2 regions of the Allobosea sp. NPDC055353 genome follow, and region 1 is predicted to be linked to the other one. Evidence: riboswitches for the same ligand, from Rfam matches in the RefSeq annotation. Region 1 holds a riboswitch; the other holds the start of a gene.
What was found. A riboswitch is a leader RNA that binds a small molecule or an ion and turns the genes downstream of it on or off. The one in region 1 is predicted to bind cobalamin.
Positions count from the first base shown of each region.

Region 2: linked by a shared signal. The riboswitch ahead of ACWIEX_RS01485 (CbtB domain-containing protein) and the one ahead of ACWIEX_RS00660 (TonB-dependent receptor plug domain-containing protein) in region 1 are both predicted to bind cobalamin.

Region 1 is NZ_JBSHMC010000001.1:147,676-152,140, forward strand. It holds gene ACWIEX_RS00645 (tripartite tricarboxylate transporter permease) at 1-1,212, shown strand, start outside; gene ACWIEX_RS00650 (GntR family transcriptional regulator) at 1,209-1,925, opposite strand; gene ACWIEX_RS00655 (5-formyltetrahydrofolate cyclo-ligase) at 2,189-2,923, shown strand; cobalamin riboswitch at 2,919-3,117, shown strand; gene ACWIEX_RS00660 (TonB-dependent receptor plug domain-containing protein) at 3,240-4,465, shown strand, end outside.
Region 2 is NZ_JBSHMC010000001.1:327,390-331,854, reverse strand. It holds gene ACWIEX_RS01510 (acyl-CoA dehydrogenase family protein) at 1-484, opposite strand, end outside; gene ACWIEX_RS01505 (TetR/AcrR family transcriptional regulator) at 481-1,101, opposite strand; gene ACWIEX_RS01500 (MgtC/SapB family protein) at 1,275-1,739, opposite strand; gene cobO (cob(I)yrinic acid a,c-diamide adenosyltransferase) at 1,836-2,447, opposite strand; gene cobU (bifunctional adenosylcobinamide kinase/adenosylcobinamide-phosphate guanylyltransferase) at 2,447-2,959, opposite strand; cobalamin riboswitch at 3,113-3,297, shown strand; gene ACWIEX_RS01485 (CbtB domain-containing protein) at 3,335-3,511, shown strand; gene ACWIEX_RS01480 (CbtA family protein) at 3,524-4,264, shown strand; gene ACWIEX_RS01475 (DUF1636 family protein) at 4,275-4,465, shown strand, end outside.

The sequences.
Region 1 (4,465 bases):
GCGGCGGCACTGGCGACGGCGGCGATCGGCTCCTTCGTCGCGGGTACGATCGGCACGCTGGCACTGACCTTCCTCGCGCCGGCCATCGCCGAGCTCGCCTTCGTCTTCGGCCCCGAGGATTACTTCGCCCTGATGATACTGTCCTTCACCTCGGTCGCCGTGGTGATGGGGCGTTCGATGGTGCGGGGTTTCGCCGCGTTGTTCTTCGGGCTCGCGCTCGGGACGATCGGCATCGACACCCAGACCGGCCAGACCCGCATGGTCTTCGGCACGCTCGAACTGCTCGACGGCATCCCCTTCACCGTCGTGCTGGTCTCTCTCTTCGCGATCGGCGAGACGCTTTATGTCGCGAGCCGCAGCGGGGCTGCGCCGGCCGCGATCAATCCGCTCTCCGGCGGAAGCTGGATGACGAAGCAGGACTGGAAGCGCTCCTGGAAGCCCTGGCTGCGCGGCAGCGTCATCGGCTTTCCGATCGGCGCGCTGCCGGCTGGCGGCACGGAAATCCCGACCTTCCTGTCCTATGCGCTGGAGCGCCGCCTGACCAAGCATCCGGAGGAGTTCGGACAGGGAGCGATCGAAGGCGTCGCCGGCCCCGAAGCCGCCAACAACGCGGCGGCGGCCGGCATCCTCGTGCCGCTCCTGACGCTCGGCCTGCCCTCGACCGCGACGGCCGCCGTCCTGCTCGCTGCCTTCCAGAATTACGGGCTCCAGCCCGGGCCTCTGCTGTTCGCCACCAACCCCGATCTGCTCTGGGGCCTGATCGCCTCGCTTTATATCGGCAACGTCATCCTGCTGATCCTCAACCTGCCGCTGGTCGGCATCTGGGTCCGTTTGCTGCTGATCCCCCGGCAATACATCTATGGCGGCATCGTCGTCTTCGCGATGGTCGGTGTCTGGGGTCTCTCGACCTCCTGGATGGACCTGGCGTTGATGTGCGGCCTCGGCCTCGTCGGCTATGTCGCGCGCGTCCATGATTTCCCGATCGCACCGGCCCTGATCGGGCTGATCCTCGGCCCGCAGGCGGAAATTCAGCTCCGGCGTGCGCTCGCTGTCAGTCAGAACGACTGGAGCGTGCTGATCGGCACGCCGATCGCGGCGACACTGCTTGCGATCGCGGCGCTGGTGCTGGTCGTGCCGCCCGTGCTCGCGCGCTTGCGCCGGCGCGCCAGTGCCGAAGAAGAGCCGGCGACCTCTGCTGGCCGGGCAGGTTAGCGCTTCGCTCCGGTCCGGCGCTTGCCCGGTTTGGTACCGACATTCGCGGCCAGCGCGGCCTGAAGCGCCATGCGCGCGGCGCGGATATGGCGCCGCATTAGGATCTCCGCCAGTTCGCCGTCGCGATGGCTGATCGCCTCGGTGATCCGCATATGCTCGCCCCAGGCCTCACGACCGCGTCCCGGCACGGTGGAGTGCAGGCGCCGGCACAGTCGCAGCCGCGGATAGAACTGCTCGCAGAGCAGTTCGGCGAGGATCGGGTTGCCGCTGCCCTTCGCGATCCGGCGGTGGAAATCCGCCTCGGGCTCGTCCTGGAGATAGGCGCCCATCGGGTTGCGCTCGATCTCGCCGCGATGACCCCGGACCAGTGCGTCCAGCGCGGCGATCTCGGCTTCGCTCATGCTTTCGGCCGCGAGGCGGGCGGCCATGCCCTCGGTCGCCTCGCGCACGTCGAGCAGGGCGAGGAACTCGGCCGCGCTCGGCTCGGCGACGCGGGCGCCCTGGTTGGCGACATAGGTGACGAGCCCGCGCTCCTGCAGGCGCCGGATCGCTTCGCGCACCGGCGCGCGGCTGACACCGAAACGGCGGGCGATCGCCGGCTCGCTCAGCTTGGCGCCAGGCGCGATCTCCCCGGAGACGATGGCCGAGGAGAGGTCGTCATAGAGTTTGACGGTGACGCCCACGCTCGCGGGGGGCAAAGTCTCGGCCAGCATCGAGCGGGTGCCTATCTGCTTCTGATCCCGGCAGCATAGAGCATTTCCGTGCCCGATGGGTACCGGAGGTGCCGGCGAATTCGGCGTTCCAGAGCGATCTGCATCGAAGATTGCCGTATTCCATCAACCCTGAATTCGGTTGATTGCATGGCCTGCCTGCGCAGAATGCTCATGAGCCGCAGATCCAAGGTCCGGACCTTCGCGCGCAGCCTCGCTCGGGCCGGGGGTGGCTGGCGCGTCGTGGCGAGGGAGGCCGGAAGCTGATGGGCAAGGGCGACGATGATCTGAATGACTATGCTTCGCCGGCTTGCCTGCTGCACGAGATCGATCCGGCCTATTCCGGGCTGACGCCGCCGCGCAGAGCCGGGCAGGCGCAGCCCGAACCGAGCCTGACCGAATGGCGGCGCTCCGAACGGGCGCGGTTGATCGCAGCCCGTCTGGCGATGTCGGCCCGCGCTCGAAACGCGCTCGGGCGTCGGATCGCCGGTCATCTCGACGCGCTGATCGGCGATCCCGCCGGCGTCCTCGTTAGCGGTTACTGGCCGTTCCGTGGCGAACCGGACCTGCGAGACTGGTTCCGAAGCCTGCGCGAGCGCGGTGGCCTCGCTGCACTGCCGGTCGTGGTCGAGCGCGGCAAGCCCCTGCTGTTCCGGCTCTGGCGCAAGGGCGAGCGGCTGGAGCGCGGCGTCTGGAACATCCCCGTGCCGGCTGCAGGTGTGCCGGTCTTCCCCCGGATCGTCATCGCGCCCCTGGTCGGCTTCGATGCGCAGGGCTACCGGCTGGGCTATGGCGGCGGCTTCTTCGACCGCACGCTGGCGGCGCTGCCGCCATCCACGATCGCGATCGGGGTCGGCTACGAGATGGCGGAGATGACGACGATCCGGCCGCACGACTTCGATATCCCGATGCGCCATATCGTGACGGAAAACGGCATCAGGTCCCAAGGCGGAAAGCAGGATCGGGAACCTCCGTTTGACGCCGGCCCGATCTCCCCATAAGCCTGAGCGCGACGGTTCCCTCACGGGATCAAAAGGGAACGCGGTGCGGGTGTCGAACCACCCCATGCCGCGGCTGCCCCCGCAACTGTAAGCGGCGAGCCTTTCGCCATACGCCACTGGGGCCTCGGACCTGGGAAGGCGGCGAAAGGCAACGACCCGCGAGCCAGGAGACCTGCCGTCAGCCGTGGTCACACGCGGACACGTTCGGCCGGGGTGCGCCGATCGCTGATTCGACTGTTCGCCGTCTTTCGTACGGCTGATGGGAGATCGCGTTCGCGGTGACGTGCCACTGACGTCAACGCCCGAGGTCTCCATCGTGAAATTCTTCCTCCCGGCCGCCGGATGCGGCCGCCTGCTGTTGTCCGCTTCCTGCCTTGCCATCGCCGGTGCAACTGCCCCGGCCTTTGCCCAGAACGCCCCCGCCACCGTGGCGCTCGACGAGATCGTCGTCAGCGCCACGGGAACGCCGACGCCCGCCCGCGAGGTCGCGAGCTCCGTCACCGTCATCACCGCCGGGGATATCGAACAGCAGCAGCGCCGGACGCTGCCGCAGGCGCTCGCCGCCGTGCCCGGGCTCAACATCGTCCAGACTGGCGGGCCGGGCGGCCTGACCTCGGTCTTCATGCGCGGCACCAATTCCAATCACGTCAAGGTGCTGATCGACGGCATCGAGGCCAATGACCCCTCGGCGCCGAACCGCTCTTTCGATTTCGGCTCGATGCTGACCGAGGATATCGAGCGCATCGAGGTGCTGCGCGGCCCGCAGAGCGGCCTTTACGGTGCCAACGCGCTGGGCGGGGTCATCTCGGTGACCACGAAGCGCGGCGAAGGGCCGCCGAAGGTGACCGCGCGCGTCGAGGGCGGCTCGCACGGCAGCTTCAACCAGTCCCTCGGCTTCAGCGGGGGCGATGCGCGCTTCAACTATGCCTTCAACGCCAGCCATTTCCGCGCCGACGGAACCGAGGTGACGCCGCCGAACCTCGTACCGCCCGGCCGCCGGATCAATCCGAACATCTTCGACAATTACAGCTATTCGGGACGCCTCGGCTTTGCGCTCACCGACACGCTGACGCTGAACTGGGTCGGCCGCTATCAGGACGGCCAGCTGCGCTATACCGGCGACACCGGCTTCCCGAGCACGCCCTCGCCCTATCGCTCCCTGCAGAACTACGCGCAGGCCTTCACCCGCGGCGAGGTGGTCTGGGACCCGTTTGGCGGGCGCTTCGTCAACACCTTCGGCGTGTCCTATTCGCGGCAGGACAGGGGAACGCGGACGGCCTCCGCGGCGACAGGCCTGCTTGGCCTGCCCAATCAGAGCCTCGGCGAGCGCACCAAGCTCGACTGGCGCGGCAATCTCGAGATCATCAAGGGCCACAACCTGATCACGGGCCTGCAATATGAGCGCGAGCGGCTCGATACCACGAGCCTGATCGCCTCGAACGGCAACAAGGCGGCCTATCTCGAATACCAGGGCAATATCGAGGATCGCTATTTCCTGGCGGCCAACATCCGTCACGACCATGACGACAGCTATGGTGGGCA
Region 2 (4,465 bases), 180 kb from region 1:
GGCCAAACTCGGCCCAGCGCGCAGGATCGCGCTGCAGGACCGGGATCGCGGAATAGGTCATGCCGAGCGGGCAGCAGATGCCGTTCTCGCCCTGGTTCCAGAGATAGGACACAGCCGCGCGCGCCACTTGCGCACCGGGCTGCGGCTTGGTCCAGCACAGCGAATGGAACTCGTCGCGCATGGCTAGCCCCATCAGTTCGTGCCAGGCGGGGTGGAATTCGATCTGATCGACGCGCCGGCCCCAGCGGTCATGCGTGCGCAGTTCCGGCAGGGTGCGATTGGCCTGCCGCGCGAGGTCCTGCACCGCTTGCGACCCGACATGGCCGCCGACCACGCTCGCCTGCTCGCGGAACCAGCCGGCGCCGAAAGTGTCGAGAATACTGCCGAGCGCAGGGTCCGCGGCGAAAGCGTCGTAATCCGCCAGTGCCGGCGCCTGGTTCAGCACTTCGTGAGTGTCGTAGCCGTAAGCGTCGAGCGTGGTCATGCGGCCTGTCCTTCTCGGGAAATCAGCGCGGCGAGGGAGAGATCGGCAAGGGCGGCGGCGATCTCGCGGCCGCGCTCGGAAGTGATCGGGCGGTCCGGCGAGAGCGGGCCGATCAGAGCCTCCATGAAGCCGCCGACGATCATGGCAGCGGCGGCATCGGGATCGACGGGCCGAAAGGCGCCCTGCCCTTCACCTTCGACGACAAGCGCGCGAAAAATGCCGGCGATCTCACGACGATAATCCAGCCGCGTCGCATCGACGGCCGGATCGGCAGGCTCGGCAATCATCGACCAGGCAAGGCGGCGATTGGCGAAGGCGCGGCGGGCGAAGGCCTCCACCGCAGCAGCCAGTCGCTCGGCCACGGGGGCGTCGCTCGCGGCGATATCACGCAGCACGGCAAGCTCGCGCGAGGATACGGCGGCGACGATCTCGGCCATCAGCTCGGCCTTGGAGGCGAAATAGGAATAGACGCTGCCGGTCGAGACACCGCTGGCCGAGGCCACCGCGGCGATCGAGGTTTCCTGGAAGCCGACCTCCGAGACGATGCCGCGCGCGGCGGCGAGGATGGCCTCGCGCTTGCCAGCCTTGCGCGGTTGTTTCGGTGCGATGCCGGCCATGGGTGGTCTCAAAATTGAATTTGAATTCGGATTCAATTTGACGAGATGGCTGGCCGCCGTCAAGGGCTGGAACGGGAATGACCGGGTTGGAACACGGCAGGCCGGGGGCGAGATCGCCTACGGACCGCTCAGGCGCCCCCCCTGCACCCCTCGCCCCGCGGCCCCTCGACCACTCAGGAAGGTGGCGCGTTGCCAGAATCCGCCGCCCGACCGCGACCGGCCCAGCGTTCGACGGAATGATCGATGGCGAGCAGGACGAGCGCGAGCAGCGTGGCCGACGCCACGATGGCATGATCGCCGAGCCCGGCGGCGCAACCGAGCGCAGCGGTAACCCATATCGCTGCGGCCGTTGTCAGGCCCGTCGGCGTCGAATGGCCCCGGCGCAGTACGATGACGCCGGCGCCGAGGAAACCGATTCCGGTAAGCAGCCCTTGGACGACGCGGCTGGCGGCGTCGGCCTCATGTGGCTCGCTGAAGATCGTGGCAGCGGCGGCTGTACCCAGCCCGACCAGCCCGAAGGTACGAATCCCGGCCGCGCGCTGCTTGTTGGTCCGCTCCCAGCCGACGACGATGCCGGCGGCCATCCCGGCCAGCAGCCTGAGCAGCAGGTCCAGCTCTCCCCACAGAAAAGTTGCCATTACTCACCCCCCGAAAATGACGATCGAGGGCATGAACGCGCGAGGGCCGCTCGCGTTCGTTCTGCGGCAAACGAACGGAACCCGGCAAGGGGCCTGTTAGAACTCGATCCCCTGCTGTGCCTTCACGCCGGCAGCGAAATGGTGCTTCACCAGCGTCATCTCGGTGACGAGGTCGGCCGCCTCGATCAGCTCCGGCTTGGCGTTGCGGCCGGTGACGACGATGTGAAGGTCCGGCCGGCGCGCGGCCAGCGTCGCCACGACCTCGGCGAGCGGCAGATAGTCGTAGCGCAAGGCGATGTTGAGCTCGTCCAGCACCAGCAGACGAATGTCCGGATCGTCCATCAGCTCCCGCGCCTTGGCGAAGGCGCGCTCGGCGGCGGCGATGTCTCGCACCTTGTCCTGCGTCTCCCAGGTGAAGCCCTCGCCCATGCTGTGCCAGCTCACCTGATCGCCGAAGGCTTCGAGCGCCTTGCGCTCGCCGGTCGACCAGGCGCCCTTGATGAACTGCACCACGCCGATGCGCCAGCCATGGCCGAGCGCCCGCAGGATCAGCCCGAAAGCCGCCGTCGACTTGCCCTTGCCGGGGCCAGTATTGACGATGAGTAGGCCTTTTTCGACCGTCTTGGAGGCGACTTCGGCGTCCTGAACCGCCTTGCGCTTCTCCATCTTCGCCTTGTGGCGGGCGGCGTCTTCCTGATCCGTCGTCATCATTTCACTCGCATCGGCAATCCGGCGACCATGAAGACCACGCTCGCCGCCCGCGCCGCAAGCGCCTGATGCAGCCGCCCGGCCTCGTCGCGGAAACGGCGAGCCAGCGCATTCTCCGGCACGATGCCGAGCCCGACTTCGTTGCCGACCAGCACGAGCGGGGCGGATACGCGCTTGCAAGCGGCGATCAGGGCCTCGCGGGCGGCGACAGTGTCGCGCTCCGCAAGGATGAGATTGGTCAGCCAGAGCGTCAGGCAATCGACCAGGACCGGACGGCCTGCGGGCTGCGCGGCAATCGCCTCCGCCAGTTCGAGCGGGGCATCGACCGTCTGCCAGCCGGCCAGCCGGCGGGCGCGATGCTCGGCGATGCGCGCACGCATCTCGTCGTCATAGGCCTGCGCGGTTGCGATATAGGTCCAGGGCGCCGGCAGGGCCTCGATCAGCGCTTCGGCATGGCGGCTCTTGCCGGAGCGGGCGCCGCCGAGGACGAGGGTGAGCTGGGGCAACTCCATTCAAAAAATCCTCTGCCGTCATGCTCGGGCTTGACCCGAGCATCTCCATCCGAAGGAGGCCCCGGAGCCTCTCCCTGCAAGAGATTCTCGGGTCAAGCCCGAGAATGACGCCCTTGCGACGCGCACTGCATTGCACAGCAACACGCCGAAGGCTAATGATCGTCGCCGACGGTGCCTCCGCGAGGAGGTGAAAAGGGAACGCGGTGCGAGACCGCGGCTGCCCCCGCAACTGTAAGCGGATGTCCTTCGCCATCGGCCACTGGAGCGCAAGCTCCGGGAAGGCGGCAAGGGGCGCGAAGTCCGCGAGCCAGGAGACCTGCCGTCGACCCGCAGAGATCCAACCGGCTGCCGGCGGGGCGGCCACGGAGAACGCTTATGAACACCGCTTCGGTTTCCACCCCCACACTCAGCGTTTCGGAACGCGTCAAGGCGGTCGCCGCCGCGCTCGTGATCGGCGTCGCGCTGATCTACACGACCGGCTTCGCGGCCTCGTCCAACGTGCACAACGCCGCGCACGACACCCGCCACGGCCTCGCCTTTCCCTGCCACTGAGGGAAAGTCATCATGGTCACGCGTGTTCTCACGGTCAGCATCCTGGCCGGGCTTCTGGCTGGCTTGATCGTCGCCGCCCTGCAGCATGTCACCACCACCCCGCTCATCCTCAAGGCCGAGACCTATGAGGCGGCACTCGCGCTGAAGGCGCCGGCGCTGGCCGCTTTCGACGGCGAGGCGAAGATCATCCTCGCGCATGGACCGGCCGGCGACGCGCCCGGCCACGACCATGCCGAATGGAAGCCGCAGGATGGCCTCCAGCGCACACTCTTCACCAGCGCGGTGACGATCGCGACCGCGATCGGCTTCGCGGGATTGCTGCTCGCCGGCATGATCGCGGCCGGCGACAGGATCGACCAGCGCAGCGCGCTCGTCTGGGGTGCCTGCGGTTTCCTCGCGCTCGGGCTTGCGCCTGCGATGGGGCTCGCGCCGGAACTGCCTGGGGCAGCCTCGGCCGCGCTGGAGCAGCGCCAGCTCTGGTGGCTCTGGACCGCCGTTGCAACCGCCATCGGGCTGTTCCTGTTCCTGCGCTTCGAACAGCCCTGGCTCAAGCTTGTGGCGATCGTCCTGATCCTGCTGCCGCATGTTGTCGGCGCCCCGCATCCGGCCGCGCCGGAGAGCAAGGTGCCGGCCGAGGTCGCCGCGCATTTCGCGTCGCTCTCGCTCGGCATCCAGGCCGCGCTCTGGCTCGTCACCGCCTTCATGGTCGGCGTGCTTTGGCCCCGGGCGAGCCGCCGGGCCGTCGAAGCCTGAAAGCAAGCCAATGTCCGAGGGCGACCTCACCATCCATGTCTGCACGGCCTGCCGCCGTGCCCGCGCCGATCTCCCGGAAGGCTATGACCAGCCGGGACTGGCGCTGGCCGAGCGCCTCGCCGAACAGCTTAAAGCCAAGGGCAGCACGATCCCCGTGCTGCCCGTCGAGTGCCTCTGCGTCTGCAAGCGGCCCTGCACCAT